Regions from separate parts of the Blastococcus colisei genome, predicted to be linked through region 2. Evidence: predicted binding sites of a transcription regulator. Region 2 holds the regulator's gene; each other region holds the start of a gene.

Region 1 (9,925 bases), 540 kb from region 2:
CTCACCGCGCGCTCACCGCTCGTCGGCGCGCACTTCGTCGACCTCACCGACCTGTACTCCGCCCGCCTGCGGGCCCTGGCCCGCGAGCTGGACCCGACGCTCGGCGAGGGCGTCTACGCCGCTCTGCCCGGTCCGCACTACGAGACGCCGGCCGAGATCCGGATGCTGCGCACGCTGGGCGCCGACCTGGTCGGCATGTCGACGGCGCTGGAGGCGATCGCCGCCCATGCCGCCGGGCTGGAGGTGTTCGGCCTGTCCCTGGTCACCAACGCCGCCGCCGGCGTGACGGGCGAGAAGCTCGACGCCGACGAGGTCATCGCCGCGGGCAAGGCGGCTGCCGGGCGGCTGGGGAACTTCCTGGTCGAGCTGATCGGGCGGATGTGATGCGCGAGCTCGCGAGCGCACGAGAAGGCAGAGCAGCCCCGCGAACGCGGCCGACGAGCGCCAGCGAGGAGGACACGTGAGCCTGGTCCTGGTCACCGGCGCGGCCGGCCGCATCGGCACGGTGCTGCGGGGCGGGCTGCCCGAACGCGGGTGGGCGCTGCGCAGCCTGGACGTCGTCCCGCTGCCCGACGTCCGCCCCGGCGAGGAGCAGGTCGTCGCCGACGCCGGCGACCTCGTGGCCATGGTCGACGCCACGGAGGGAGCGTCCGCGGTGGTGCACCTGGCCGGCATCTCCGGGGAGTCCACCTGGCCGGCGATCCGGTCGACCAACATCGAGAGCACCTTCTGCGCCCTCGAGGCCGCGCGGCTGACCGGTGTGTCCCGTGTCGTCCTGGCCAGCAGCAACCACGCCACCGGGTACACCCCGCGCCCGGACGGCGGGCTGCTGCGCGAGGTCGACGCCCCGCCGCGGCCGGACACCTACTACGGCGTCTCCAAGGTGGCGATGGAGGCCCTCGGCTCGCTCTACGTCGACCGGTACGGCCTGGACGTCGTGTGCCTGCGGATCGGCAGCGCGTTCGCGGAGCCGACGACGACCCGGCAGCTCGCGACCTGGCTCTCCCCCGCCGACACCGTGTCGCTGGTGGACGCCGCGCTGACCGCGCCGTCCCCCGGCTTCTCGGTGATCTGGGGCGTCTCGGCCAACACCCGCAACTGGTGGGACCTCACCGCGGCCCGCGCGCTCGGCTACGAGCCGCAGGACGACGCCGAGGTCTACGCCGAGGCCTTGATCGAGGCGCTCGGCACGCCCGACCCCGCCGACCCGGTGCACGCGCGGGTCGGCGGCGAGTACACGCTGGCCGAGTTCGACGCGGAGAACTTCCAGGCATGAGCGACGACCTGCTCACCACCGCCCGGGCCTGGGCCGACGCCGATCCGCACGCCGGGGACCGCGCGGAGATCGAGGCGCTGATCGAGGCCGCGAACCTCGAGGAGCTGGCCCGTCGCTTCTCGGGTCCGCTGACGTTCGGGACGGCGGGGCTGCGGGGTCCGCTGCGTGCCGGGCCGGCCGGGATGAACGCCGCCGTGGTCACCCGGGCCGCTGCGGGTCTGGCCCGCCACCTCACCGAGTCCGGGCACGCGGGTGGCGGCGTGGTCATCGGCTACGACGCGCGCCGCCGGTCCGACGAGTTCGCGCGACTCTCCGCCGCGGTCCTGGCGGGTGCGGGGTTCGCGGTGCAGGTGCTGCCCAGGGCACTGCCCACGCCGGTCCTCTGCTTCGCCGTCCGGCACCTCGCGTGCGTGGCCGGCGTCATGGTGACGGCCAGCCACAACCCGCCCGACGACAACGGCTACAAGGTCTACCTCGGCGACGGCGCACAGCTCGTGCCGCCGGCCGACCGGCAGATCGAGTCCGCGATCGCGGCGGTCGGACCGGCACGGGACGTGCCGCTGTCCGACGAGTGGCTGACCCTGGGCGACGACGTCCGGGACGACTACGTGACCGCGGTCGTCGAGGCGCTCCAGCCGGCGCGCGTACCGGCCCGGGGAAACCTCACGGTCGCGTACACCGCCATGCACGGCGTGGGCGCGGGGACGACACGGGCGGTGTTCACCGCCGCCGGGCTCGCGGAGCCGGTGACCGTGCCGGAGCAGGACTCTCCCGACCCGACGTTCCGGACCGTCTCCTTCCCCAACCCGGAGGAGCCGGGCGCCACCGACCTGCTGAAGGCACTGGCCGCGCGGATCGAGGCCGACCTCGCGATCGCGGAGGACCCCGACGCCGACCGGTGCGCAGTGGTCTGCGGCGGCCGTCAGCTGACCGGTGACGAGGTCGGTGCGCTGCTGGCCGACTGGCTGCTGCGGCGTGGCGCGCGCGGGACGTACGCGTCGTCGCTGGTGAGCGGCTCGCTGATGCACGTCATCGCACAGTCCGCCGGGCAGCCGTCGGCGGAGACGCCGACCGGGTTCAAGTGGATCATCCGCGCCGGGTCGGACGAGGCGCCGCTGGTCTACGGGTACGAGGAGGCGCTGGGCTACGCCGTCACCCCGTCGGTGGCCCGCGACAAGGACGGGATCTCGGCCGCCCTGGCCGTCGCGCTCCTGGCGGCCGAGCTGAAGTCCGACGGGCGCACGCTGCTGGACCGGCTGGACGAGCTGGCGGGCGAGCACGGGCTGTTCGTGACCGGCCAGCTGTCGGCGCGGGTCGAGGACCTGTCGCTGATCTCGGATGCGATGACGCGGCTGCGCGCCCGGCCGCCGGCGACCCTGCTCGGCCGCCCGGTGGGCTACGCCGACCTGGCGCTGGAGGACCCTCCGGTCGACGCGGTACGGCTGCTCGGCGACGGCGTCCGCGTGATCGTGCGGCCCAGCGGCACCGAGCCGAAGCTCAAGGCCTACCTGGAGACCGTGGTCCCGGTGCACGAGGACGCCGGGCTGATCGCCGCCCGTGGGCGGGGTGAGGACGAGCTGGACCAGCTGCGCGCGGAGATGTCGGCGGCGCTGGGTCTCTGAGCCGCCGAGCCGCGCGGGATCAGGCGTCGATCGGGTCGCGCACCGGACGGTCGGGGGCCGGCCCGTACTGGTTGGGGCCGGCATCGCCACGGAGGAAACCGGTCTGGACGATGAGGAGGATCACGCCGACGATCGGCAGGAAGACCCACAACAGCCACCAGGCCGAGTGGCCACGGTCGTGCAGCCGGGTCACCTGCGAGGCGACGCTCGGCACGAGCAGGGCGAGGGCGACGACGAGCCCGATCGGCCCGGACGTCGTCGAGAAGACGAAGCCCTCACCGCTCTCGGGCCTGGTGCTCGCGAACCCGAGGACGAGGTCGAGGATGCCGGCTGCGATCTGGGCACCGAGGATCGGCAGGAAATAGTGCAGCCAGAAGACCCGTCGCGAGATCCGACCACGTCGTACGTACCACTGCCCCACCGTCACGCCCACTCCATCCGCTCGTCGACCGCTGCGACGTGGACTGTGCGGTTCTGGTGGACCTGGGGCGACCGGCCAGCGTCGAAACCACCCGGTCGGGTGAGCCGCTGGACGCCGATGAGTTCCGCCCGCCGGAGCGGTCCTCCTTGATGACAGGGCGACGGCCGAACCACCTGGAGGAGATTCGATGCGGAAGATCATCGTGCACATGTCGGTGTCGCTCGACGGCTTCTTCGAGGGGCCGGACCACGACATCAGCTGGCACCGGGTCGACGACGAGCTGCACACCTACGTCAACGAGCAGCTCGCGACCGCGAGCACGTTCCTCGAGGGACGGGTCACCCAGGAGCTCATGGCGGCGTTCTGGCCCACGGCCGACCAGGACCCGGAGGTCTCCGCGCCGATGAAGGAGTTCGCCGGTATCTGGCGGGACATGCCCAAGATCGTCTTCTCGCGGACGCTGGACCGTGTCGACTGGGCCACCGAGGTGCGGAACGAGGTCGACCCGGCCGAGATCCGTGCGCTCAAGGACCGGCCCGGAGGCGACATGGTGCTGGGCGGCGCCGACCTCGCCGCGACCTTCCGGCGGCACGACCTGATCGACGAGTACCGGCTCTTCGTGAACCCGGTGCTGCTCGGCCGTGGGCGGCAGCTCTTCGGGCCGTCGGGTGCACCGACCGACCTGCGATTGGTCGAGGCGCGGACCTTCGGCAACGGCGTCGTCCTGCTGCGGCACGAGCGCGCCCGCTGAGCCGGGCGCCCGCCGGGCGTCAGTGGGGTGATGGGCCGAACCGGTTGGACCGCGGGAGCCCCGTCCTCCTCGTCCGCTGCGCCGTCGCGGTGGTCACCGGCCGACCGGCTCCCGGCAGCCGGAGTCCAGCGCGCGTGCGGCCGCCGCGAGCACGGCGACGACGTCCCGCCCGAAGCCGACGTCGCACGGGTGCGTGCCACCGGCGACCGCGGCCTGCATCAGCTCGTCGACGGCCACCGCGAAGGCCTCCGGCGCCACCCCGTCCTCCGGCAGCAGCACGAGCCGACCGGCGTCCCCGTGGACGAAGAACTCGTTGCCCACCGACATCGGGGCCACCGTGTGCGACACCGTGACCGTCGATGCCACGCCGGACTCGTGCGTGAGCACCAGGTGCACGGTGTCCCCCAGCCCCGCGCCGGCCTGCACGGCGACCACCGGGCCGAGCGCGGGCACGAGCAGCGAGAGCGCGTGCGGGCCGATGTCCCACAGCGCCCCGCGGTCCTTGCGCCACGGCGAGGAGTCGAACGGCGAGCCGGCGAGCGACGACAGCCACGACCCGTGCCCACCGGCCGGCGTCGTCCGGGCCGCCTGCTCGAGCCAGGTCGCCGTCGCCGGACGGAACCGGAAGGTGAAGAACACGACCGACGCGACGCCGGCATCCCGGACGGCGGCCACCACTCGGTCGGCGCCCTCGACGTCGAGGGCGATCGGCTTCTCCAGCAGCAGGTGCTTGCCCGCCCTGGCAGCGCGCTCGGCCAGCGGCGCCTGCACGTCCGGCGGCAGCGCGATGCTGACGGCGTCCACCTGCGCCAGCAGCTCGTCGACGTGGGCAAACCCGGGGACGTCGAACTCCGCGCCCACGGCCTCCGCCTTCGCGACGTCACGACCCCAGATGCCGACCAGTTCGGCGGCCGGATGCGCCGCGAGCGCCGAGGCGTGGATCTCCTTGGCCCAGAAGCCGGTGCCCAGGACGCCGAAGCGCACGGTCAGACCGCGCCGAACTGGCGGTCGCCCGCGTCGCCCAGGCCGGGGACGATGTAGGCCTTGTCGTTGAGCCCCTCGTCCACGCTGGCGGTGAACACCCGCAGCGGCAGCCCGCTCTCCTCCAGCCGCTGGATGCCCTCCGGCGCGGCCAGCGCGCACAGGACGGTGATCGACGTGGCGCCGCGGGCAGTGAGCAGACCGCAGCAGTGCACGAGCGAGCCGCCCGTGGCCAGCATCGGGTCGAGGACGAAGACCTCGCGGTCGACCAGGGACGCCGGCAACGACGCCATGTAGGCCTCCGGCTGGAAGGTCTCCTCGTTGCGGGCCAGGCCGACGAAGCCCATCTGCGACTCCGGCAGCATCCCGTGCGCGGTGTCGGCCATCCCGAGGCCGGCCCGCAGGACCGGCACGATCAACGGGGGTGCGGCCAGCCGGAAGCCGGTCGTCGCGACGACCGGCGTCTGGATCGGCTCCTCGGCGATGGCCAGATCGCGGGTCGCCTCGTAGACCAGCATCTGCGTGAGCTCGCGCAGGGCGGCGCGGAACATGGCGTTGTCCGTCCGCTCGTCGCGCATCCTGGTCAGACGGGCACGGGCCAACGGGTGGTCGACGACGGTGAGCTGCACGCGGCACACCGTATCGGCAGCACACACGCCCGGTCCGCGCCCGCTCGCTTCCGTGGTGGAGCCCGCTCAGCCCGTACGGGCGCGCTCCGTCCCGCCGGTGATGCGCTGGAGCACGAGGATCTCGGTGCCGTCGGGTCGCCAGGTGCGCCATCGGCCGTCGGGTTGTCGTTCGACCCGGAAGCCGTGGTGCACCTTGGTGTGGTGACGTTCGCAGAGCAGCGCGGAGTTCTCCAGGCTGGTCGGGCCCTCGTGGAGCACCCACTCCTGGACATGGTGGACGTCGCACCAGTGGGTCGGCGCCTCGCAGCCGGCGAACACGCAGTGCCGCTCCTGCACCTCCACGGCCCGGCGCAGGCCCGGCGGGACGATCCGCTTGGTCCGCCCGTGATCCAGGACCTCGCCGTCGGGCCCCATGACGACCCTGCTGATGGTGCCGTCGCAGGCCAGCCAGCGGGCCCGGGCGGCGGAGATGACGGCGCCGAACCCCATCTCGCCCGCACCGGGGCCGGTGGCCGGGTCGGCCAGGTCCTCGACGTCGATCAGGACGATGACGTGCGGCTTGACCGTGCGCATGATCGGCGCCTGGCCCGAGGCGAGGGTGACGTCGGCCCACTGCACCAGCGCATCACCGAGCTGCTGGGCGCGGGTGCGCAGGTCGCCGGCGGGCCGGTTGGCCTGCACGAACGACTCGAGCACCGACTGCACCTTCTCCCCGCCGACCGCGTCGAGGTCGAAAGCGCCACTCAGGCTGCCGTCGGAGTGCTTCGTCATCCGCAGCGAGCGCTGCTCGGTCGGATCGGGCTCGCTGCCGTCGGGGTCGAGTCGCTCCAGATAGTGGTGCACCACCCGACCCAGGTGCGCGTGCTGGCGGGTGGCAGCCGTCTCCGCGAGCACCGCATCGACCTCGGCCAGGTCCACACCCTGCTCGGCGGCCGCCGCCACGTTCTCCGGCGACACCACCGGGGCGAGCACCGACACCTGCTCGGCGGTGATCTCACCGGCAGCGCAGCCGGCCGCCACCGCAGGCAGATGCTCCAGCACCCGCCCGTTGCGCACGAGCTGACCGGCCGCGGACGGCGAGAGGCGAGCATGCCCGCGCAACCACGACCGCATCGTCTTCAACCCGTCGTGCTCCGGCGCCTGCGTCAGGTCGGCCACCCGCACCGTGCGCGCCAGCTCGGCGTCGATCCGGTTCCGCGCCCGCACCAGCTCCGCGCTCCGGTCCAGCAGCTGGGGCGCAACCATGGCATGCAGGTCCTCGGCGGCGAGGGCGTCCAGCGCCGATGCCAGCTCGCCCACGACACCTCCCACACCGCTCGATCAAGTGTTCGAAGTCTATCGCGCCACAGCGGCTATCGCAGCATGAATCCCCAGGTCAAGGCGCTGTACACAGATGGCGTCAGCCCCTTGACCCACTCCCCGGAGTACGAGCGCAATCGACGCCCCACCCCATCGGGGCTGCAGGTTCGGATCACGAACCCCCGGCAGGGGAGAATGGCGCGCATGACCCACGTGCTCGACCCCGACGCGCTGCCCGACGGCGCGCGCGCGTTGATGACGCCGCTCCCGCCGTACGACGACGTGACGCGCTCCGACTCGGCGTTCCGTGCCTTCCTGCACGGCCTGCCGGGCGTCGACCAGGTGGGCGCCGAGGGTCGCGTCGCGATGCTGGGCACCCGGTCGATCAAGACCACCTCGAAGGCCTGGGCCATCGACACCGCGATCGCGATGGTCGACCTCACCACGCTCGAGGGCGCCGACACCCCCGGCAAGGTGCGATCGCTGGCCGCCAAGGCCCGCCGTCCCGACCCGGGCGACCCCGCCTGCCCGCAGGTCGCGGCCGTCTGCGTCTACGGCGACCTCGCCGGCGTCGCGCGCGAGGCGCTCGGCGACAGCGGCATCCACGTCGCGGCGGTCGCCACCGCGTTCCCCAGTGGCCGCGCCAGCCGCGCGGTGAAGATCGCCGACGTGGAGGACGCCGTGGCCAACGGCGCCGACGAGATCGACATGGTCGTCGACCGCGGCGCCTTCCTCGCCGGCCGCTACCTCGACGTCTACGAGGAGATCGTCGCCGTCAAGGAGGCCTGCGGAGAGGCACACCTCAAGGTCATCCTCGAGACCGGTGAGCTGGTCACGCTGGACAACGTCCGCCGCGCCTCGTGGATCGCCATGCTCGCCGGCGGCGACTTCATCAAGACCTCCACCGGCAAGGTCAACCCGGCCGCGACCCTCCCGGTGAGCCTCGTGATGCTCGAGGCGGTCCGCGACTTCCGCGCCGCGACCGGCCGCCAGATCGGGTTCAAGCCCGCCGGCGGCATCCGGACGACGAAGGACGCGATCAAGCACCTGGTGCTGATCAACGAGACTGTCGGCCCTGACTGGCTGGACCCCGACTGGTTCCGCTTCGGCGCCTCCAGCCTGCTCAACGACCTCCTGCTGCAGCGGCAGAAGCTGCGCACCGGCCACTACTCCGGCCCCGACTACGTCACGGTGGACTGACAGCGATGACCAGCATGTTCGAGTACGCCCCCGCGCCCGAGTCGCGGTCCATCGTCGACATCTCGCCCTCCTACGGCCTCTTCATCGACGGCGAGTTCGTCGACGGCACCGGTGAGGCGTTCAAGAGCGTCAACCCGGCCACCGAAGAGGTCCTCACCGAGGTCTCCTCCGCCAGCGAGGCCGACGTCGACCGTGCCGTGGCCGCCGCCCGGCGCGCGTTCACCCGCGTGTGGGGCCCGATGCGCCCGGCCGACCGCGGCAAGTACCTGTTCCGGATCGCCCGGATCCTCCAGGAGCGCGCCCGCGAGTTCGCCGTCCTGGAGTCGCTGGACAACGGCAAGCCGATCCGGGAGTCCCGCGACGTCGACGTCCCCCTGGCCGCGGCGCACTTCTTCTACCACGCGGGCTGGGCCGACAAGCTCGATCACGCAGGGCTCGGACCCGGCCCGCGGCCGCTGGGCGTGGCCGGCCAGGTCATCCCGTGGAACTTCCCGCTGCTGATGCTCGCGTGGAAGATCGCCCCGGCCCTGGCCACCGGCAACACCGTCGTCCTCAAGCCGGCGGAGACCACGCCGCTCACCGCCCTGCTGTTCGCCGAGGTCTGCCGGCAGGCGGACCTGCCGCCCGGCGTGGTCAACATCGTCACCGGCGCCGGTGACACCGGCCGTGCGGTGGTCGAGCACGGGGACGTCGACAAGGTGGCGTTCACCGGCTCGACGGAGGTCGGCAAGTCGATCGCCCGCGCGGTCGCCGGCACCGCCAAGAAGCTCACCCTCGAACTCGGCGGCAAGGCGGCCAACATCGTCTTCGACGACGCCCCCATCGACCAGGCGGTCGAGGGCATCGTCCAGGGGATCTTCTTCAACCAGGGGCACGTCTGCTGCGCGGGCTCGCGGCTGCTGGTCCAGGAGTCGATCCACGACGAGGTCATCGCCTCGCTGCAGCGGCGGATCGGCACGCTGCGCGTCGGCGACCCGCTGGACAAGAACACCGACATCGGCGCGATCAACAGCGCCGAGCAGCTCGCCCGCATCCGCGAGCTGTCGGACTACGGCGAGGCCGAGGGCGCCCAGCGGTGGCAGCCGGCCTGCGATCTGCCCGACCGCGGCTTCTGGTTCCCGCCGACGGTCTTCACCAACGTCTCCCCCGCGCACCGCATCGCCCGCGACGAGGTGTTCGGGCCGGTGCTCAGCGTGCTCACCTTCCGCACGCCGGACGAGGCCGTCGCGAAGGCCAACAACACGACCTACGGCCTCTCGGCCGGTATCTGGACCGAGAAGGGGTCGCGCATCCTCAAGATCGCCAACCAGCTCCGAGCCGGCGTCGTGTGGGCCAACACGTTCAACAAGTTCGACCCGACGTCGCCGTTCGGCGGCTACAAGCAGTCCGGCTACGGCCGCGAGGGCGGCCGGCACGGGCTCGCCGCCTACCTGAAGGGGAACGATCAGTGAGTTCCGACCGGCTCGCCGTCCGCAAGACCTACAAGCTCTACGTCAACGGCGCCTTCCCGCGCTCGGAGTCCGGGCGCACCTACGAGGTCACCGACACCAAGGGGCACTTCCTCGCCAACGCCGCCTGGGCCTCCCGCAAGGACGCCCGGGACGCCGTCGTCGCCGCCCGCGCCGCGTTCGGCACGTGGTCGGGCGCGACCGCCTACAACCGCGGCCAGGTGCTCTACCGCGTGGCCGAGGTGATGGAGGGCCGGCACGTCCAGTTCTGCGAGGAGGTCGCCGCCGGCGAGGGGCT
Region 2 (9,925 bases):
TCAGGGCCCTCGGCACCGTCTGGTTGACGATCTGCATGGAGCCGCCGCCGACCAGCTTCTTGAACTTGACCAGCGAGAAGTCCGGCTCGATGCCGGTCGTGTCGCAGTCCATCATGAAGCCGATGGTGCCGGTGGGGGCCAGCACCGAAGCCTGAGCGTTGCGCCAGCCGTTGTCGGCGCCGATCTCCAGGCACTCCTGCCACTGCTGCGTGGCGGCCTTGAGGACGTCGGCGTCGTCGGCGCCGACCGGGCGGATGGCGTCGTTGGCCGCGGCGTGCTTGCGCATGACCCGGGCGTGGGCGTCGGCGTTGCGGGCGAACCCGTCGTAGGCGCCGACGATGCCGGCGAGCTCGGCCGAGCGGCGGTAGGCGGTGCCGGTCATCAGCGAGGTGATGGCCGCCGCGAGGCTCTGGCCTCCACGGGAGTCGTAGGCGTGACCGGTCGCCATGAGCAGCGCGCCCAGGTTGGCGTAGCCGATGCCCAGCTGACGGTAGGCACGGGTGGTCTCGCCGATCGGGTCGGTCGGGAAGTCGGCGAAGCAGATCGAGATGTCCATCGCCGTGATGACCAGCTCGACGGACTTCACGAAGTTCTTGGAGTCGAACGTGCCGTCGCTCTTGAGGAACTTCAGAAGGTTCAGCGACGCCAGGTTGCACGAGCTGTTGTCCAGGCTCATGTACTCCGAACACGGGTTGGATGCGTTGATCCGGCCGGTCTCGGGGTTGGTGTGCCAGTCGTTGATCGTGTCGTCGTACTGGATGCCCGGGTCGGCGCACTCCCAGGCGGCCTGGGTGACCTTGCGGAAGAGGGCCTTGGCGTCGACGGTCTCGATGACCGAGCCGTCCATGCGGGCGCGCAGACCGAAATCGGTGCCCTCCTCCACCGCGCGCATGAACTCGTCGGAGACGCGCACGGAGTTGTTGGCGTTCTGGTACTGGACGCTGGTGATGTCCTTGCCACCGAGGTCCATGTCGTAGCCGGCGTCCCGCAGCGCGCGGATCTTGTTCTCCTCGCGCGCCTTGGTCTCGATGAACTCCTCGATGTCGGGGTGGTCGATGTCGAGGACGACCATCTTCGCCGCGCGACGGGTGGCGCCACCGGACTTGATGGTGCCGGCTGACGCGTCGGCGCCGCGCATGAAGCTGACGGGGCCGGAGGCGGTGCCGCCGGAGGAGAGCAGCTCCTTCGAGGAGCGGATGCGGGAGAGGTTGAGGCCGGCACCGGAGCCGCCCTTGAAGATCAGGCCCTCCTCGCGGTACCAGTTCAGGATCGAGTCCATCTCGTCGTCGACCGCGAGGATGAAGCAGGCGCTGACCTGCTGCGGCGCGCTGGTGCCGACGTTGAACCACACCGGGGAGTTGAAGCTGAACACCTGGTGCAGCAGCATCCAGGTCAGCTCGTGCTCGAAGATCTCGGCGTCGCCCTCGCTGGCGAAGTAGCCGTGCTCGCGACCGGCGGCGCCGTAGGTGAGCACGACCCGGTCGATGAGCTGACGCAGGCTGCTCTCCCGCTGGGGCTGGCCGACGGCGCCACGGAAGTACTTGGTGGTGACGATGTTGGTGGCGTTGATGCTCCACTCGGCGGGGAACTCCACGCCGCGCTGCTCGAAGTTGATCGAGCCGTCACGCCAGTTGGTCATGACGACGTCGCGGCGCTCCCAGGTCACCTCGTCGCAGGGGTGCACACCGGCGGTGGTGAAGACGCGCTTGATCTTCAGACCCTTGCCCCGGCTCGGCGCCTTGGCCGTGCGTCGCGTACGGGAGCCGGCCAAGCGGTCGTCGGTCTCGGTCATGGTGTGGAGCTCTCCCTGATCGTCATTCGCTGTGTCGTGTGCGCGGTGCTGTGCTGCGCGATGGGTGGATCGGAGGGCTGGGGAAGAGCCGCGATCGTGCTGTGCAGGTGGTGTGCGTCGAACTCGTGTCTAGCGGGCGGTACTGACAGTTCTCAGGCGTCCGCGAGGGAGCCCGAGGGGACGGATCCGGACGGTTCGGCGGCCTGCGACTGCCGGGCCTTGAGCTCGGCGATCTCCTTCTCGAAGTCGGCCACCGAGGTGAAAGAGCGGTAGACGCTCGCGAAGCGCAGGTAGGCGACCTCGTCGAGCTCACGGAGGGGCCGGAGGATGGCCAGCCCGACCTCGTTGCTGGGGACCTCCGCGGCACCGGTGGCGCGGATGGCGTCCTCGACCTGCTGGGCCAGCTTCTGCAGCTGGTCCTCGTCCACCGGCCGCCCCTGGCAGGCGCGGCGGACACCGGCGACGACCTTGGACCGGTTGAACGGCTCGCTCACCCCGCTGCGCTTGACGACGGCGAGCACGGCCTCCTCGACCGTGGTGAACCGGCGTCCGCACTTCGGGCAGGAGCGGCGACGACGCGTCGTCGCCCCCTCGTCGGCCTCCCGCGAGTCGATGACCCGGCTGTCGGCGTTGTGGCAGAACGGGCAGCGCATCGCAGGAAACCTCCTTCCGAGATGTGGCCCGCCGGGAGACGGCTCCTGTGGACCTTCCTGGGGACATCCGGTGGACGCCCCGGGGAGAACCTGGGGAGCAGCCTGTGGACAGGCTTACAACTCTGTAACTACTAGATGTAGGGGAACCCTAGGCCCGGCCACACAAGATGTGCAAGTGATCGGTTCCTCGGCGTGTTCCGTCCTGACCCTGCGGTCACCAGGGCAGACATCGCTCCCCACGAGTCACACGACACGCCGGCAGGGCGCGCCGAGCAGCCGCCTGTCGACACTCCGGCCGGGCCGCACCGCAACCGTGGCGCACGGCCGCCGACGCAGGTGCGACCGCGCCCGACCCGGCGTTCGGCCACCGACCTCGCAGAGGGCGCGAGGACCACCGCTCCCCGCGCAGGCCACCGGCAGCACCCTCCCGGACGGCATCGGTCGCCGGCGGACGCCGGCGACCGGGTCGAGGCGGCGCGCTGGACCGAGCCGAGAGGCGCCCCGCACGCCCGACCGGTCGGATCGGGGACGGCCTCGCCGACACGGCCTCAGCCGCCGACGGACCCGTCGACGCGAGGACGGCGGGCGTGGGGCACGTGGTCGCTCATGCGCATCGGCCGGGTCAGCAGCTCGGGTTCGAGCCCCTCAGGAGCCGTCCAACCCGTACGCGTCGCGCCCCTCTCCGGCCGGACAGCCGGACGCGGCCGCGACGGACCCCCGTCGACCGGGCCCGGAGAGACACGGGTGGTACTCGACGAGGCCTCCTGGGGCACCGCCGCGAGCATGCCGGTGTCGGCCGTCCGGTGCCGACCGAGCTCGCCGGATGCACGATGGCGACCAGGGAGCGCGGGAGCGGCGGGCCGAGCCGGAGCACCCTCCGGCGCGCGACGCCGGCCGATGTCCAGTGACTCGCCGGTCTCCGGAGCGCGCCGCCGTCCGGCCGACGGCGACTCCGCCGTCTCCGGGGCGCGGCGACGCCCGGTCGCCGGCGGCTCCGCGACCTCAGGGGCGCGTCGGCGCCCCACGGACGCGAACTGTGCCGTCTCCTCAGCGGTCCGACGACCGCCGGTCGACGGGGGTTCGGGGACGACGGACAGGTCGCGCACCATCGCCAGCCCGGCGGTGGCGGCGCCGTCGGCATCCGTCGATCGGGCCCGGCGGCCCGAGGGGTGGCGTGCGACGGACATCTCCTGCGCGCCCGGAGCAGCGGCGGGGGGCCCGGTCGGCCCGGCGGCGACGGCGAGGTGCCGTTCGGGCAGGCGCAGCGATGCCAGGTCGGTCCACGCGGTCTCCTCGACACCGCCGAGGACGACGCGCACCCACACCTGGCAGGAACCGTTGGCGTCGTGCCGCCAGCCGAGCAGCTCGCCTGCCCACCAGGTCCCTGCCTGGTAGACCTCGACGGCTTGGGGTTGATCGGTGAACACAGCTGCTCGGTTCTCCATGGCGCCTGACACGCGACGACCGTAAGCGGTAAACCGACCACTGAGCGTGAAGGCGCCCGCACTGAGGGTTGACGAAGTCGCGCCTCGACGTTGTGGACCTATTGCCGTGGCGAGCACGGCGGGCAGGGGCCCGGGCGTCGTCGCGGCCGTTCCGTGCGCTTCCCGCTGGTCGAGCGCTCGGACCCAGCGCGACAACCTCCGACTGCGCGGCGCTCCGCTCACGGGAGGAGCAGGGTCTGACCAGGGACGAGGTCGGCGCCCTGCAGGTGGTTCAGCGTCTGGATCTCGTCGACCAGGGCGCGGACGTCCCCGGAGCCGTCCAGCGAAGAAGCGATGGACCACAGCGTGTCGCCCGGCTGCACCACGACACTGGTCTCCCCCGCCAGGCGCAGGCCGCCGGAGTCACCCCCGAGGAGCGGACCCACCCAGGATCCCACCGCTACGCCCGCGGCCAGTGCCATCACGACGGCGAGCCGCCGGGCGCGGCGGGTCAACCGCAGACCGGCCGCCGAGGCACTCGTCGCAGCAGGGCGCCGACCGGCCGAGGGCCGGCGAGGTGCACCAGCGGTGGGCGCGGGAGCCCGACCGATGGGACGCGGCCCGGCGGTCCGGCGCGCAGGGGTGCCAGGCGCGACGGGAGGGCGGCACACGCCGACCCTCGACGGGTTCCGGCGCGACGGTCGGGCCAGCGGGGCGCGCGTCGCGGCGGCATCGCCGGCGTCACCGGCCACCACCAATCGCGGCCGCCACGGCGCCAGGATCTCCTCGTCGAACTCCAGTACGGCTTGTGCGACGCTCCCCATGACCCGTCCTCCTCTGTTTCCCGGCTCGTCCAGCGTTCGAACGCTTGTTCGATTCGAACGCCTGTGCGATGTCTACCGCACAGGTCCGACGAAAGCCACCGGACGCGGCCGGCGACTTCGAACATGTGTTTGATCCGAGCCCGGAAAAGCGCTACCGTCGTCCCACGGACACAGGCGCTGCGCGAGCGGCGGACGAGGAGGCGACGTGGCGGAGAAGAGCGGGAGCTCAGGCGGCCGCAAGGCGTCGGCGGACACCGGCGCCACGACCGGGACGGCGGCGGTCCGATCGTTCCCCGACCGGGGTGCCGACGGCGACGGCCTGACCCAGCGCCAGCGCCGCGTGCTGGAGGTCATCCGCGACTCGATCGAACGGCGCGGCTACCCGCCCTCGGTGCGCGAGATCGGCGAGGCGGTCGGTCTGTCGTCGGCCTCGTCGGTCGCCCACCAGCTCTCGGTGCTGCAGAAGAAGGGCTGGCTGCGGCGCGACCCCAATCGCCCCCGCGCCCTGGACGTCCGGCTTCCCGGCGACTCGCCGCACACCGTCCCGGCACCCGCCGAGGTCGGTCAGGGCGACGACACCCAGCTCTCGGCGCCGACCTACGTCCCGTTGGTCGGCCGCATCGCCGCCGGTGGCCCGGTGCTCGCCGAGCAGGCGGTCGAGGACGTCTTCCCCCTCCCCCGCGAGCTCGTCGGCGAGGGAACGCTCTTCATGCTGAAGGTGGTCGGCGACTCGATGGTCGAGGCCGCCATCTGCGACGGCGACTGGGTCGTGGTGCGGCAGCAGCCGACGGCGGAGAACGGCGAGATCGTCGCCGCGATGATCGACGGCGAGGCCACGGTCAAGACCTACAAGCGACGCGACGGCCACGTCTGGCTGCTGCCGCACAACCCGGCGTACGAGCCCATCCCGGGCGACGACGCGACCGTCCTCGGCCGGGTCGTGAGCGTCCTGCGCCGAGTCTGACAGCGGACCCCGTCCCTCCCCGTCCGACGGCGAGCCGAGGGACGGGGCCACGACGCCGTGCCGCGAACCTCAGGGTCGGCGGCGCAGCTTGCCGCCGAGCCAGACGGCCACCGTGGCCACGGAGGCGGCGATGAGAGCCGACGTCCAGGGGGACAGTCCCGACCGGGTCAGGTCGCTGAAGCTGGGAACGACACCGTCGGGGGCCGGCTGGGTGGCCTCGACGATCGCAGGCGCCAGCGGGACGCGGGTGAGGTCGCTGGGCAGCCCCTCGCTGGCGACGAGCAGGCTCTGGCCGTCCGCCGCGAACGTGATCGCCTCGCCCTGGGGAGAGTCCGGCAGCGGGATGATCGCCGGTTCCGCGGACAGGGCGCCGACGACGTCGCTGCCGGTCAACGGCCAGACGTAGGCGTCGGTGTAGGTGCGCAGCGCCAGACGCCGGCCATCGGCGGACACCGCACCGCCGGTGACCAGCAGTTGGCCGGCCCGCCCCACGGGTCCACCGGCGGTCCCGGTGAGCGTCATGTTCACGCCGGCCACCTTCGCGAGCGCCACGGTGCCGCCGTCCACGAGCGCCGACGCGGGGGTGCTGTACACCCCGCTGGCGCCGAGCACCTCCTTGGTCACCACGTACGGGGTTCCGTCCGGCGCGAGGAGGAGGGCCTCGGCATCGTGGGGCCCGTCGGGGTAGGTGAGCCGGAAGACACCCGTCGTCCCGTCCGGGCGGAGAGCCAGCAGCGCCACCGTCGTCCGCGTGGTGTTGTTGTCGCCCGTGTCGGCCAGCCACACGCTGCCGTCCGCGGCGACCGCCATGTCTTCGGGGTCGTAGGGGTCGACCGCGGCGGTGTGGGAGTCGATCACCTGGCACGCGGCGTCGAGCATGTGAACGGCCAGTTGCTCGCCGCCGTCGTTCATGGCGAGATACCCGTCGCCGACGGCGACCAGCCCGGAGATCTCCGCCAGCCGGGGGTCGGTGATCTGGCACTGGGTGGCCGGCGCCGCGGCGACGTCCTCGGCCGACGCGGGCACGGCACAGCCGAGGACGACGCCGGCACCGAGGACTCCCCCGGCCGCCAGCAGCCGCCCCCGCACGCCGCTACGCGGTCTGCCGGCCTCGGGCACGTACCCAGCGTGACAGAACGATTGCATCGAGTCTGTGAACCACGCCCAACAGCAGGATGCCCACGGCACCCCCGACGACGGCGTCGGTGATCCAGTGGAAGTCCAGCGACACCATCGAGACGCCGGTCGCGACGGGGCCGGCCACGCTCAGCCACCAGAACGCGCGCTGCACCCTGGCCGGCAGTCCGCACTCCACGGCCAGCCACCGCGCCACACCCCACATGATCACGGCGTTGGCCACGTGCCCCGACGGGAAGGAGACCCCGTCGACGTGGAAGAAGAGCTCGTCGGGATGCCCGGGCGCCGTGCGGCCGGTGCCGAACTTGAGGGCGTAGACGCCGACGGTGAGGGTGCCGAGGGCGAGCAGGACGCGGAACAGCGGGATCCAGGTGTGCCGCCGCCAGGCCAGGTAGCCCACCAGGATCGCCAGCACGATAAGGATCGTGGCGCGTCCGCCGAGCTGGGTGACGGCCCAGATCACGGGGTAGGCGGCCGAGTCCCGCAGACCCCAGCCACCGATGATCTCCGACACCCGCAGGTCGATCCGCTCGAGGACGCCGCCGGCGAGCAGGTCGGCCGTAACCACGCTCCCGACGACCAGCGCGAGCAGCATGACCCACCACGGCGGCCGGCCGATCGAGACGACACGGGTCCGCTCGGGCACGCCGACGTCCCGCACCACGCCGCTCGTCACGCCGTCACGGTACCGGCCCGTGACCTCCCCGTGATCCGGACGAGGCGGTTCCACCCCGACAGGGTCGGACGATGCGGTCAGGCGACCGGGACGGCGAACTGCTCGAGCATCGCGGCGAGTCCGCCGTCCACCCGCGCGCTCAGTCGGGTACCGGCGTCCTCGTGCCGCTCGCTGAGCACCTCGCCGTCGCGGTGGACCCGGGCGACCAGATCGCCGCGGTCGTAGGGCACGAGGACCTCGATGTCGACGTCCGGGTGCGGCAGCCGGGCGGCGATCAGATCGCGCAGGCCGTCGATACCGGCACCGGTGCGGGCCGACACCCAGACCGCGCCGGGCAGGGCCCGGCGAAGGGTCAGGACGTCGTCCTCGGTCATGGCGTCGACCTTGTTGACGACGATGACCTCCGGCACCGCCGCTGCGTCGATCTCGCCGAGGACCACGCGCACGGCGTCGATCTGGCCCAGTGGATCCGGGTCGGAGCCGTCCACGACGTGCAGGAGCAGGTCGGCGGCAGCGACCTCCTCCAGCGTGGAGCGGAAGGCGTCGACCAGCTGGTGCGGCAGGTGCCGGACGAATCCGACGGTGTCGGTCAGCGTGTACTCCCGGCCGTCCGGGGATTGCGCGCGGCGCACCGTGGGGTCCAGGGTGGCGAACAGCGCGTTCTCCACCAGCACCCCGGCGCCGGTGAGCGCGTTCAGCAGGCTCGACTTGCCCGCGTTCGTGTACCCGGCGATGGCCACGCTGGGCGTCGCGTTCCGGTCCCGGCTGGACCGCTGGGTGGCCCGCGCGGTCGCCATGCCGGCGATCTCCCGGCGCAGCTTGCTCACCCGCGCGCGGATGCGTCGCCGGTCGGTCTCGATCTTGGTCTCACCCGGACCGCGGGTGCCGATGCCGCCACCCCCGGCGACCCGGCCACCGGCCTGCCGGGACAGCGACTCACCCCAGCCGCGCAGGCGCGGCAGCATGTACTGCATCTGGGCCAGCTCGACCTGGGCCTTGCCCTCCCGGCTGCTCGCGTGCTGGGCGAAGATGTCCAGGATCAGCGCGGTCCGGTCGACCACCTTGACCTTGAGGATCTTCTCCAGCTGGTTGAGCTGCCCAGGAGTCAGCTCCCCGTCGCAGATCACGGTGTCGGCGCCGGTCGCGGCCACGATGTCGCGAATCTCGTTCGCCTTGCCGGAGCCCACGTAAGTGGCGGCGTCCGGCTTGTCGCGGCGCTGGCTCACCGCCTCCAGCACCTGCGAACCGGCGGTCTCGGCCAGTGCGGCGAGTTCTGCCAGGGACCGGTCGGCGTCGGCCTGGGTGCCCTCGGTCCACACCCCGACCAGCACGACGCGCTCGAGGCGCAGCTGCCGGTACTCGACCTCGGTGACGTCGGCGAGCTCGGTGGACAGCCCGGCGACGCGGCGCAGCGCCCCGCGGGCCTCGAGGGCGTAGGAGCCGGTCGTGTCGTCGGGCTCGCCCCACTGCCCGGCGGGCGCAGGCCGTGCGTCGAGGCCGGTGGTGTCGTCGAACGGGACATCGGGAGCGGTCGTCATCGGCTCCAGCGTGGCACGGGGGGCGGAAACAGGCACCTGACTTGTCATCGCCGGGTACAACACCGCGCGACTCCGCATGCATCCCGTCCGGTCGCGGGTAGGGCGGGAGGGACATCCCGGGCACCGAGGAGGTAGCGATGAGCGAGAGCGGATCGAGCAGTCTGGGCGCCGACAGCGAACTCGACGACCCCGGCCGCGACCCGAAGGGCCTGGATCCGCCGCGGAACCTGTTCGGTGGCGGCCCTGACCAGGACAGCGGTCAGGGGAAGCCGCAGGACAGTCCGGGTGTCGAAGGTCAAGGGTTGATGCCCGAGTCGCCGACCGAGGACGACGAGCGGGCCTGACGCGCCTCAGCCGGCCAGCCACTCCGGGCACAGCTCGCCGGCGGCGACCAGCACCGCGGGTCCGGTGAGCACGGTCGTCCCGGGGGTCACCTGCACCGACAGGCGGCCCCCGGGGACGTCGACGAGGACCGTCCCCTCGGTCCGTCCCGCAGCGGTGAGCGCGGCGTAGCCCGCGGCGCAGGCGCCGGTGCCGCAGGACCGGGTTTCCCCCACCCCGCGCTCGACGACCCGCAGCCGGACGTGCGCTCCGGGCTCCAGCACGTTGACCAGCTCCACGTTGACACCGTCCGGGAACAGCGCCGCGTCGAACTCCGGCGTCCTGGTGAGGTCCAGCGCGTCGACGTCGACGTCGGTGAGGCAGGCCAGGTGCGGGTTGCCCATCGAGACGGCGAGCCCGGCGAACGTCACACCCCCGACGACGGCCTTCCCGGCGCCGAACTCGCGGGCCGGCCCCATGTCCACCCAGTAGTTCCCGTCGGCCGTCGCGCCGACCCGGCGAGGACCACCGCGCGTGCCCACCAGGACGCCGGCCTCGCAGGTGGCCCGGTCCAGCAGACCCTCGCTGACCAGCGC
Region 3 (9,925 bases), 1.4 Mb from region 2:
CGGCGGTGCCGAACCGCAGGGCGAGCTCGGTGTGCCAGAGCCGCTCGTAGGAGCTCCCCCACGGCGAGTTGGCCCAGACGAGGGCGAGCAGGGTGGCCGCCACCATCAGGCCGGCGCCGGCGACGCCGGAGCGCATCAGCCTCCGTACGGGCGCGGACAGCTGCGCGGCGAGATGGGCCGACCCGGGGCGGCTCGCGCCGGCGACAGTGGTCACCCCGGGAACGCTAGGACCCGGACGTCTCCGGAGGGAGTCCCCCTCAGTCCCCCCGGCGGTCGGGCAGGAACCTCAGCCGGTCGCGGGTGGCCGTGACCTCGGCGGCGTCGACGTCGGCCAGCACGATCGTCTCGACGCCGGCCGCGGTGGCCAGCAGCTCTCCCATGGGGCTGACGATCCGGCTGTCGCCGACGTGCTCGGTGCCGTCACCCGCGGTCCCGACCCGGTTGCAGCCGACGACGTAGGCCTGGTTCTCGATGGCCCGCGCCTGCAGCAGCGTCTGCCAGTGCAGGCGTCGCGGGCTGGGCCAGTTCGCCGGCACCAGGTAGACGTCGGTCTCCGGCGCGGCCTTCCAGAACACGTCGGCGAAGCGCAGGTCGTAGCAGATGAACGGCGTGATCCTCACACCGCCGATCTCGACGGTCACCGGCTTCTCCCCCGCCCGGAACCGCTCGTGCTCGCCGGCGTGGGTGAACGGGTGCAGCTTGCGGTAGCGGTGGGCGACGCCGTCGGGACCGGCCAGCACGAAGGAGTTGTAGGGCAACTGCTCCCCGGCGGCGATCTCCGGGCAGGTACCGCCCACCCACACCCCGTGCTCGGCGGCCTGACCGGCCAGGAACTGCGCCGACGGGCCATCCTCGGGCTCACCGATGCCCGGCGTCATGGTGAATCCGGTGCTGAAGGTCTCGGTGAGCAGCACCAGCTCCGCCCCTGCCCCGACCGCCCGGGCGACCTGCGGGGCCAGCCGCGCGAAGTTGGCCTCCCGGTCCTCCCAGACGATGTCGTGCTGCACCGCGGCAATCCTCACGAGAGCCTCCTCAACCGCTCGACGGCGTCGCCCAGGACGGCGTCACTCTTGCAGAACGCGAACCGGACGAGGTGCCGGCCCAGGTGCGCGTGCTCCGGTGCGTAGAAGACCACGGTCGGAACGGCGACGACACCGGCGCGCTCCGGCAGCGCGCGGCAGAACGCCAGCCCGTCGCCGTCGGGCTGCACCGGCCGCACGTCGACCGTCGCGAAGTAGGTGGCCTCCGGGCTGATCACCGGCAGCCCGGCCTCGCGGAGCCCTCGCACCAGGACGTCCCGGCGGTACTGCAGGTCACGGGCTGCCCCGGCGAAGTACTCGTCCGGCAACGCCAGGCCGGCCGCGATGGCGGGCTGGAACGGACCGCCGTTGACGTAGGTGAGGAACTGCTTGGCGGTACGGACGGCGGAGACCAGGGGGGCGGGCCCGCAGATCCAGCCGATCTTCCAGCCCGTGACGTTGAAGGTCTTACCGGCGCTGCCGACCGTCAGCGTGCGCTCGCGCATCCCCGGGAGCGTGGCGATCGAGAGGTGCCCCTCCCCGTCGCCGGCCCCGTCGAAGACCAGGTGCTCGTAGACCTCGTCGGCGAGCACGAGCAGGTCGTGCTCCACGGCATGGTCGGCCAGCAGGGCGAGCTCCTCGCGGGTGAAGACCTTGCCCGTCGGGTTGTGCGGGGTGTTGAGCAACAGGACCTTCGTGCGCCCGGTGATCGCGGTCCGCAGGTCGGCGGGGTCGAACGTCCAGGGCCCCGCGCTGTCGCTCGGCGGATGCAGCGGCACCGGCCGGGCGACGCCCCCGGCCATGGCGATGCCTGCGGCGTAGCAGTCGTACATCGGCTCGAAGAGCACGACCTCGTCGCCGGTCTCGATCAGCGCCAGGAGTGCTGCCGACAGCGCCTCCGTGGCCCCGGCCGTCACGAGGACCTCGCTGTCGGGGTCGTGGTGCAGGCCGCGGAACCGCCGGACGTGCCTGGAGACGGCGGTGCGCAGCTCGGGGATCCCGGGACCCGGCGGGTACTGGTCGGCGGCGGTGCCGATGGCGGCCCGGGCGGCGTCGAGCACCGCGGGCGGGCCGGGGTAGTCGGGGAACCCCTGGCCGAGGTTCACCGAGCCGGTGGCCACCGCGAGCGCGCTCATCTCGGCGAAGACCGTCGTCCCGAAGCCCTGCAGCCGGGCCGAGAGGTACGGGGCCCGGCTCATCGCGCTCCCTCCAGGACGACCTGCACGCTGCGGTTCTTCTCGGCGGCCGCGGGCCACCGGGGCACACGGATCGGGGCGCGGACCATGCCGCCAGCCTGGCAGAGGCCTCGGTTCCACGTGGAACCGTCCATGGCCGAGTCGCGAGCTCCTCGGGCCGCGCCGACCGGTCAGCCGATCCGGACGTCCTCCATGCCCTCGACCGAGACGACGTCGCCGCGGTGCAGCTGGCGGCCGCGGCGCTCCTCGGGCTCGCCGTTGACCCGGACGGCGCCGGAGAACAGCACGTCCTTCACCTGGGCGCCGGTCGGGACGGCGTCGACCAGCTTGAGCAGCTGACCGAGCCGGATGGTGTCCTCGCCAGGCCGCAGGTCGACGGTGCGCATGGCGCTCAGTCTGCCGACCCGTCGGGCACGAGGACGTCGCCGGTGCCGACGGAGCCGCCCCGGATGACGGCCGCCCGCACGGCGAGCAGCCCGTCGCGCTCGCGGTGGATCGTCTTGAGCACCGAGGTGTCACGCGCGATGCCGCCGGGCTGCGGGCGGGTGGTCATGACGCAGCGGGGGATCGGGATGCCGAACCGCAGCCGCACGCCGCCGAGCTCCGCCTCCTGCCCCCGCAGGTGCTCCTCGCCCTCGCCGTCCAGGACGACGTTGGCCCGGAACCGCCGGCGGTCCCACGTGCCGAGCGTGCCCGTCGAGACCAGCGACAGCCGGATGCGAGGGCTGTCGTGGAACGGTCCATGGGCGCCCTCCCACTGCAGCCACTCGGTGGGGTCGGGCTCCTCCTCGTCCACCGGCGTCTCGTAGGTCGGGGCCACGTCGCCGTCCTCGGCAGCGGCGCGCAGCTCCACCCGGCGGCCGAGCCAGCCCGAGAGGGTGTCGTCATCGGTGGTCACCGAGCCGTCGGGCAGGACCACCTCCACCCCGCCGTCGGCGCGCAGGCGGGCTGACCCGAAGAGCAGCTCGGGCACCCGCCGGGCGGTGAGGCCCAGGCCGGTGTCGCGGTCGAACAGCGCCCAGCGCCGGTCGCCGTCGATGCCGAGCGCACCGATCTGCGCCTCGGCCAGCCGCTCTCCCTGCAGCGACTTGACCGGGTAGCGCCAGAGCTCGAGGACCCGCACGTCAGCCCGCCGTCCAGGCCAGCGTCCAGATGCCCGCCCACTCCTCGCCGGGCTCGAGGACGAGCAGGTCGACGCCGTCGGCCAGCGCGTTCGGCGGGCAGGTCATCGGCTCGACCGCCAGGGTCCGGCGCCACCGGCCCTCGGGGAGCACGTCGCCGCTGAACACCTGGAGCCAGGACCACGCGCCGTCGACCGCCAGCTCCAGCTCGCCCGCCGGACCGCGCAGCCGGGTCCGCGCCCAGCCGTCGTCGTCACGGACGAGGTCGGTGAGGGCATCGTCGAGGACGCGGTCACCGAGCCGGCCGACGGCGCCGTCGAACGGGGACCGGCGGCCCGTCGGCAGCCCGCCGTCGAGCTCCAGCACCGTGCGGACGGGCAGCGTCAGGTCGGCATCGCCGATGCCGCCGTCGTGCGACGCCCCGACCGACAGGTAGGGATGGAAACCGGCGCCGAACGGGGCGGCTTCCGTGCCGAGGTTGCGCACCCGCAGCGTCACGGTCAGCCGGCCGGGATCGAGCCGGTAGTCCACGGCGCCGGCCAGCCGGAACGGGTAGCCAGGATGCGGCTCCACGACGGTCCCCACGGTGGCGGCGTCGTCCGAGGTCTCGAGCGCCGTCCAGGGCTGCCAGGCGACGAGGCCGTGGATGGCGTGCGGCGCCTCGGGGGAGCCGACCTCCAGCTGCAGCTCCCGCCCCTGCCACGTCCACCGGCCGTCGCGGATCCGGTTGGGCCAGGGCAGGAGGACCGCACCCGGCCAGCCGTCGACGACCGTGCCCGCCGGATAGGCGTCGAGCACCTCCCAGTCCCCCACGGTCAGCCGGCGCATGCCGCCACCACGCAGGTCGACGGCGAGGCGGGCGGCGCCGGCGCTCAGCTGCACGTCGGTCGGCCGCTCGTCCGGCCATGTGTCAGGCATCTGTGCGACCTCCCCGTGTCCGCCTGTGCGTCAGCTCACCACAGTCGACCTCGGACGATCTCCGCTGCACCTCGGGAGTCCTGATCCTGTGGACGGGAAGAAGTTGTCCACAGGCCGTCTGAGCTTCTCTTTTCGTCGCACCGCCTCGCTATTCTTCGCTCATACGTTCGATCAGTCGGTGCGAATGGCAGGTGCTGGGCGGTGTCGTCGTGGGTGTCGGTGCTCGAGCAGCTCGCCGAGCTGGATCCGGCCGACTTCGACCCCGACGACTTGTCCGACGAGCAGCTGCGCGGGGTCATCCCCTTGGCCCAGATCGGCATCAACCGGCTCACGGCGATGCAGACCCGGGCCGTCGGCGCCGGGGACGCCAGGCAGGTGCACACCGGCGACGGCATGGCGTCGATGAAGCCGTGGTTGACCGGGCACTGCCGGGTCTCCGGTCGCGAGGCGGCCGGGCTGGTGCGGGCCGGCCGGCGGCTGAGAGACCTCCCTGCGCTGGCGGCCGCCTACGCCGCCGGTGCGGTGACGCCTGCGCATGTCGCCGTGGTGACCACCGCAGTGACTCCCGAGCGGGTCGCGAAGGCCGCCGGGCAGGACATCGACCTGGGCTGGACCGATCAGATCCTCACGGATGCGGCGCTGGCGCTGGGTCCGGAGGACACCGCCCAGGCCGTCCGCCGTTGGGTGGCCGGCATCGACCCCGACGGCACCCTGGACGACGCCGCCGGGCTGCCCCGGGTGTTCCGGATGGCGACGTCGGCCGGTGGACGCACGTACCTGTCCGGGCACCTGGATCCGGTCGGTGCCGAGACGGTGCACACGGCGCTGGAAGCGGTCATGAACGGTCACCGGCCGGCCGGTGACCGTCGCAGTTCCGCCGAGCGGCAGGGTGATGCCCTCGTCGAGCTGTGCCGCCAGGCGCTGCACGGCGACCAGTTGCCCGACGTGCGTGGGCAACGTCCACACGTGCGGGTCACCATCGACTGGATGGCACTGTGCGCCGAACGTGGGATGCCCGGCTTCGGCGCACTGTCCTTCGGAGGACCGATCAGCGCCGAGACCGCCCGCCGCATCGCCTGCGACGCCGGCGTCTCCCGGATCCTCACCGGCCCGAACAGTCTGCCCACCGACGTGGGCCGGGAGCAGCGCACCGCCCCGGCGGGCATCCGTCGCGCCATCGAAGAGCGCGATCTGCACTGCGTCTTCACGGGCTGCACCGCCCCGCCGGCCTGGTGCGACGTCCACCATGTCGATCACTGGGCATGGGGTGGAGAGACCTCCTGCGACAACGGCGCCCTGATCTGCGAACGGCATCACACCGCCGTCCACGAGGGCGGCTTCCGGGTCGCTCGCGACCCCGGTACCACGGTCTGGCACACCTACCGCCCCGACGGATCGGAGATCCGGATACGGGGATCGGGTCCATAGCCCGACGATCGCGGTACCGGCCGTGAGCCAGCCGGCACCGCAGGGGTGACGGGTCGTGCGCACGGCGCGTGCCGGCGAGGACGAGACTGGTCAGTGGCCAGGCGCTCGATCCGTACCGGGGCGGCGGCGCTTGTACCGTCAGCTGGACTGATCTCGACGAGGGAGCACCGTGCCGGTCGACCGCGAACTGCCCACCCCCGAGGCCCACGACCTGCTGGCGCTGACCCGCGAGCTGGCCGACGCCGAGCTGGCGCCGAAGGCCGCGCAGTACGAGCGCGAGGAACGCTTTCCCCGCGAGGTGTTCCGCACCCTCGGGGACGCCGGGCTGCTGGGACTGCCGTTCGGCGAGGAGGTCGGCGGCGGCGGGCAGCCCTACGAGGTATACCTGCAGGTCGTCGAGGAGCTCGCCGCCCGCTGGGCCAGCGTCGCCCTCGGCGTCAGCGTGCACACCCTCGCCTGCTTCCCGATCGACCGGTTCGGCACCGAGGCCCAGCGCCGCGACCTGCTGCCCGAGATGGTGGGGGGCCGGCTGCTCGGCGCGTACTGCCTGTCGGAGGCGCACGCCGGCTCCGACCCGGCCGCCATGCGGGCGAGTGCCAAGGCGAGCGACGGCGGGTGGCTGGCCAACGGCGAGAAGGCCTGGGTCACCCACGGCGGGCACGCGGACTTCTACTCCACCTTCCTGCGCACCCCCGACGACGGTGAGCGGGGCATCTCCTGCTTCCACCTGACGCCGGACCTCGCCGGGTTCTCCCCCGCCAGGCCCGAGGAGAAGATGGGGCTGACCGGGTCGACGACGGCCGCGATCCGGCTGGACGACGTCCCCGTCCCCGCCGACCGGCTGGTCGGCGAACGCGGCCGCGGGCTGTCGATCGCCCTGGCCGCGCTCGACTCCGGCCGCCTGGGCGTCAGCGCCGTCGCCGTCGGGCTGGCCCAGTCCGCCCTCGACCTCGCCGTCCGCTACGCCGGCGAGCGGGAGGCGTTCGGCCGGCCGATCGTCGAGCACCAGGGAGTGGCGTTCCTGCTCGCCGACATGGCCGCCGCCGTCGAGTCCGCCCGCGCCGTGTACCTGGTCGCGGCCCGGCGCAAGGACGCCGGCAAGGAGTACGGGCGGCAGGCCAGCATCGCCAAGCTCGTGGCCACCGACGCCGCCATGAAGGTCACCACCGACGCCGTCCAGGTCCTGGGCGGCGCGGGGTACACCCGGGAGTTCCCCGCGGAGCGCTACATGCGCGAGGCGAAGGTCATGCAGATCTTCGAGGGCACCAACCAGATCCAGCGGATGGTCATCGGCAAGGCCCTCGCCCGCGAGGCCGCCGGAGGCTGATGCCCCCGTTCTGTCGGTGGGCGGGTGCAGCATTCGTGCATGGCTGTCTTCGCCGACGTCGAGACCGAGGAACCGGCGTTCGCCGCCCGGGTGCGGGCGTCCTTCGACGCCCACCGGCACACGTTCCTCGCCACGCTGCGGGCCGACGGCTCCCCCCGCATCAGCGGGATCGAGATGCACTTCGTCCTGGGTGAGCCGTGGCTGGCCGGCATGCCGGGGTCGGTGAAGTTCACCGACCTGCGCCGCGACCCGCGCTTCGCCCTGCACAGCGGCAGCTCCGAACCGGATGCGTTCGACGCCGACGCGAAGCTCAGCGGGCGCGCCATCCCGGTCACGGATGCCGCCGAGCGGACCCGGTACGCGACAGCGGCCGGCATCCCCTCCGGGCACATGGGCTTCGAGCTGTTCCGCGTCGAGCTCGACCAGGTGGTGCTGGTCGCCCTGAACGAGGAGAAGACCGCCCTGGTCGTCTCCTCCTGGCGTCCGGGGCGAGGGTTGACCCGGACCACCCGCACCTGACGCCGCTCCGCGGGGGAACGCGTGGCGTCCGTCGGTGGACCGGGCCGCCCCTGACCGGCGAGACTGGGGACTTCCGCACCAGGAGAGCAGCGATGCCCGAGCCCCATCTGCGCGCCGCGGACGCCGACCGTGCCGCCGTCGCCACCGCCCTCGGCCAGCACATGTCCGCCGGACGGCTGAGCGTGGAGGAATACGACGAGCGCCTCGCGCGGGCCTACGCCGCCAAGACCTACGGCGAGCTGGACGCGCTCACCGCCGACCTGCCCTCCGCCGTCCCGTCTGCCCGGCCGGACCCGCGGCCGGCCGCCGGCAGCACCTCGACGGTCGACCGGCACGGCGGCTGGGACGCCGACCCGCAATCGTGGCGGTCGTGGGCGACCACGTCGCTGATCGTGCTCACGATCTGGGCCGCGACCTCGCTGGCCAGCTGGGAGTTCCTCTACTTCTGGCCGGTCTGGGTGATCGGCCCGTGGGGGGCGGTCCTGCTGGCACAGACCCTGACCCGCCGCGGCGACGGGCCCGGCCGGCTCACCTGACTTCGGCAGGGAAGCAGAGAACCCCGCCTCCGGGCGGACCGGGCGACGGGGTGCTGGTCGAACTGGGTGGGCAAGGGGGGAGTTGAACCCCCACGTCCTTTCGGACACACGGACCTGAACCGTGCGCGTCTGCCATTCCGCCACTTGCCCTGGCGCCCGACGAGATTAGCAGCCGGGAGCCGTCGCCCGGCCGGGGGGTGGGTCGTCGCGCGGCCGTTGCCCACGCCGTTCGGGGCCATATGACTCACCGGCGAGTTACCGGCCGGTCCGGCAGGCGTGTCCCGGCTACGATCACTGGTGGGACACGGGACGGTCAGCCGAGTGCAGAGGAGCGACTGTGGGCGTGCTGCAGCGCTTCGAGCGCCGCCTCGAGGGCATGGTCGGGTTGGCCTTCGCCCGCCTCTTCAAGGGCAAGGTGCACCCGGCCGAGATCGCGCAGGCCCTCCAACGCGAGGCCGACGAGCAGCGCTCGGTCATGGGCGAGGGCCGCGTGCTCGCACCGAACGTCTACGTCGTGACGCTGGGGCGCACCGATTTCGAGCACCTCGGGCAGTGGTCGGACCAGCTGGCCGGCGAGCTCGCCGACATGGTGTCCGAGCACATCGACGACGAGGGCTACCAGGTCTTCGACAAGGTCACCGTCCGGCTCGAGCAGGACACCGACCTCCCCACAGGGGTCTTCGAGGTCAGCTCGCACGTCGCCGACCCGGCCCGTCCCCCGTCGCGCGACGACTTCGCGGTCGCCGCTCCCCCGCGACCCCAGGCCGGTGCTCACCCACCGCTGCCGCCGCTGCCGCCGCTGCGTGGACGGATCGCCACCGACACCGGCAAGCAGGGCCCCTCGTTCACCGGCCGCGCGGGCAACCGTCCCGGCGTCACCCACGTCCTGGTCGTCGACGGCCCGGGCACCCGGCACGAGCTGTCCACCGGCCGGAACGTCATCGGCCGCGGCACGGAGGCCGACATCCGGCTGCCCGACACCGGGGTGAGCCGCAAGCACGTCGACGTCGTCCTCGACGGCGGCACGGCGACCGTCGAGGACCTCGGTTCCACCAACGGCACGCTCGTGAACGGCCGGCGGGTCAGCCGGCATGCGCTCTCCGACGGCGACGTCATCCGGATCGGCCACTCGGTGCTGGTGTACCGCCAGGACGGCCAGTGACAGGGCTGCGTCCTCGGTGACCGAGCTTGCGAGGTCACGCATGAACACAGCAGCGCCGCTCGTGGAGCCGGCGAGCGCCAGCGAGTCGGTGCAATGAGCGAGATCGTCCTGCAGGTCTTCCGCTTCGGGTTCCTGCTGCTGCTCTGGCTGTTCATCTTCGCGGCCTTCCGCGTCGTGCGCGCCGACCTGTTCGGCGGTCGCACGGGCCGCGTGACCTCCGTGCCTCCCCGGGCCGCGGCGGCGGTCACGGGCAGGAAGCGCGGACACCGCGGCCCGAAGACCCTCGTGGTCACCGCCGGTCCGCTGACCGGCACGAAGATCACCCTCGGCGACCAGCCGATCCTCATCGGCCGGGCCGACGACTCGACCCTGGTGCTCACCGACGACTTCGCCAGTTCCCGCCACGCCCGCCTGACCAACCGGGGCGGCCAGTGGTACGTGGAGGACCTCGGCTCCACCAACGGCACCTACCTCGACCAGCAGCGCGTCCAGGGGCCGTTGCTGGTGGGTCCCGGTCAGCCGATCCGCATCGGGCAGACTGCCCTGGAGCTGCGTACGTGAGCACACGTGCCGGCTCCGACATGAGGACAGCCATCGGGCGCACGCGCCCCCCGAGCGGCAGCGAGGTGGATGCATGAGCCTCGTCCTGAGGTATGCGGCGCGCTCGGACCGGGGCCTGATCCGCGGCAACAACCAGGA

Evidence for each region. The regulator LexA, encoded in region 2, represses DNA repair genes until DNA is damaged. The targets are predictions, from matches to a motif close to TCGAACANNTGTTCGA.
Region 1: a site for LexA is predicted at 6,997-7,012, ahead of FHU33_RS04110 (HNH endonuclease signature motif containing protein). Genes of this name have one in related genera too.
Region 3: a site for LexA is predicted at 4,410-4,425, ahead of FHU33_RS00155 (HNH endonuclease signature motif containing protein). Genes of this name have one in related genera too.

The regions. Positions count from the first base shown of each region.
Region 1 is NZ_VFQE01000001.1:849,853-859,777, reverse strand. Features, by position in the region: gene FHU33_RS04145 (purine-nucleoside phosphorylase) at 1-384, shown strand, start outside; gene FHU33_RS04140 (NAD-dependent epimerase/dehydratase family protein) at 461-1,276, shown strand; gene FHU33_RS04135 (phospho-sugar mutase) at 1,273-2,898, shown strand; gene FHU33_RS24795 (DUF805 domain-containing protein) at 2,918-3,325, opposite strand; gene FHU33_RS04125 (dihydrofolate reductase family protein) at 3,507-4,070, shown strand; gene FHU33_RS04120 (Gfo/Idh/MocA family protein) at 4,164-5,054, opposite strand; gene upp (uracil phosphoribosyltransferase) at 5,057-5,680, opposite strand; gene FHU33_RS04110 (HNH endonuclease signature motif containing protein) at 5,747-6,979, opposite strand; gene deoC (deoxyribose-phosphate aldolase) at 7,184-8,179, shown strand; gene FHU33_RS04100 (aldehyde dehydrogenase family protein) at 8,185-9,630, shown strand; gene FHU33_RS04095 (aldehyde dehydrogenase family protein) at 9,627-9,925, shown strand, end outside.
Region 2 is NZ_VFQE01000001.1:1,386,259-1,396,183, reverse strand. Features, by position in the region: gene FHU33_RS06670 (vitamin B12-dependent ribonucleotide reductase) at 1-1,792, opposite strand, end outside; gene nrdR (transcriptional regulator NrdR) at 1,945-2,445, opposite strand; gene FHU33_RS06660 (hypothetical protein) at 2,994-3,902, opposite strand; gene FHU33_RS24850 (LysM peptidoglycan-binding domain-containing protein) at 4,109-4,384, opposite strand; gene lexA (transcriptional repressor LexA) at 4,899-5,657, shown strand; gene FHU33_RS06645 (hypothetical protein) at 5,727-6,776, opposite strand; gene FHU33_RS06640 (phosphatase PAP2 family protein) at 6,751-7,470, opposite strand; gene hflX (GTPase HflX) at 7,548-9,008, opposite strand; gene FHU33_RS06630 (hypothetical protein) at 9,146-9,352, shown strand; gene dapF (diaminopimelate epimerase) at 9,359-9,925, opposite strand, start outside.
Region 3 is NZ_VFQE01000001.1:25,932-35,856, forward strand. Features, by position in the region: gene nhaA (Na+/H+ antiporter NhaA) at 1-214, opposite strand, end outside; gene FHU33_RS00130 (nitrilase-related carbon-nitrogen hydrolase) at 258-1,022, opposite strand; gene FHU33_RS00135 (pyridoxal phosphate-dependent aminotransferase) at 1,019-2,218, opposite strand; gene FHU33_RS00140 (RNA-binding S4 domain-containing protein) at 2,386-2,601, opposite strand; gene FHU33_RS00145 (MOSC domain-containing protein) at 2,607-3,338, opposite strand; gene FHU33_RS00150 (aldose 1-epimerase family protein) at 3,340-4,254, opposite strand; gene FHU33_RS00155 (HNH endonuclease signature motif containing protein) at 4,456-5,682, shown strand; gene FHU33_RS00160 (acyl-CoA dehydrogenase family protein) at 5,852-7,009, shown strand; gene FHU33_RS00165 (pyridoxamine 5'-phosphate oxidase family protein) at 7,049-7,528, shown strand; gene FHU33_RS00170 (DUF1707 SHOCT-like domain-containing protein) at 7,621-8,064, shown strand; tRNA gene FHU33_RS00175 (tRNA-Leu) at 8,132-8,214, opposite strand; gene FHU33_RS00180 (FHA domain-containing protein) at 8,402-9,226, shown strand; gene FHU33_RS00185 (FHA domain-containing protein FhaB/FipA) at 9,320-9,787, shown strand; gene FHU33_RS00190 (PP2C family protein-serine/threonine phosphatase) at 9,861-9,925, shown strand, end outside.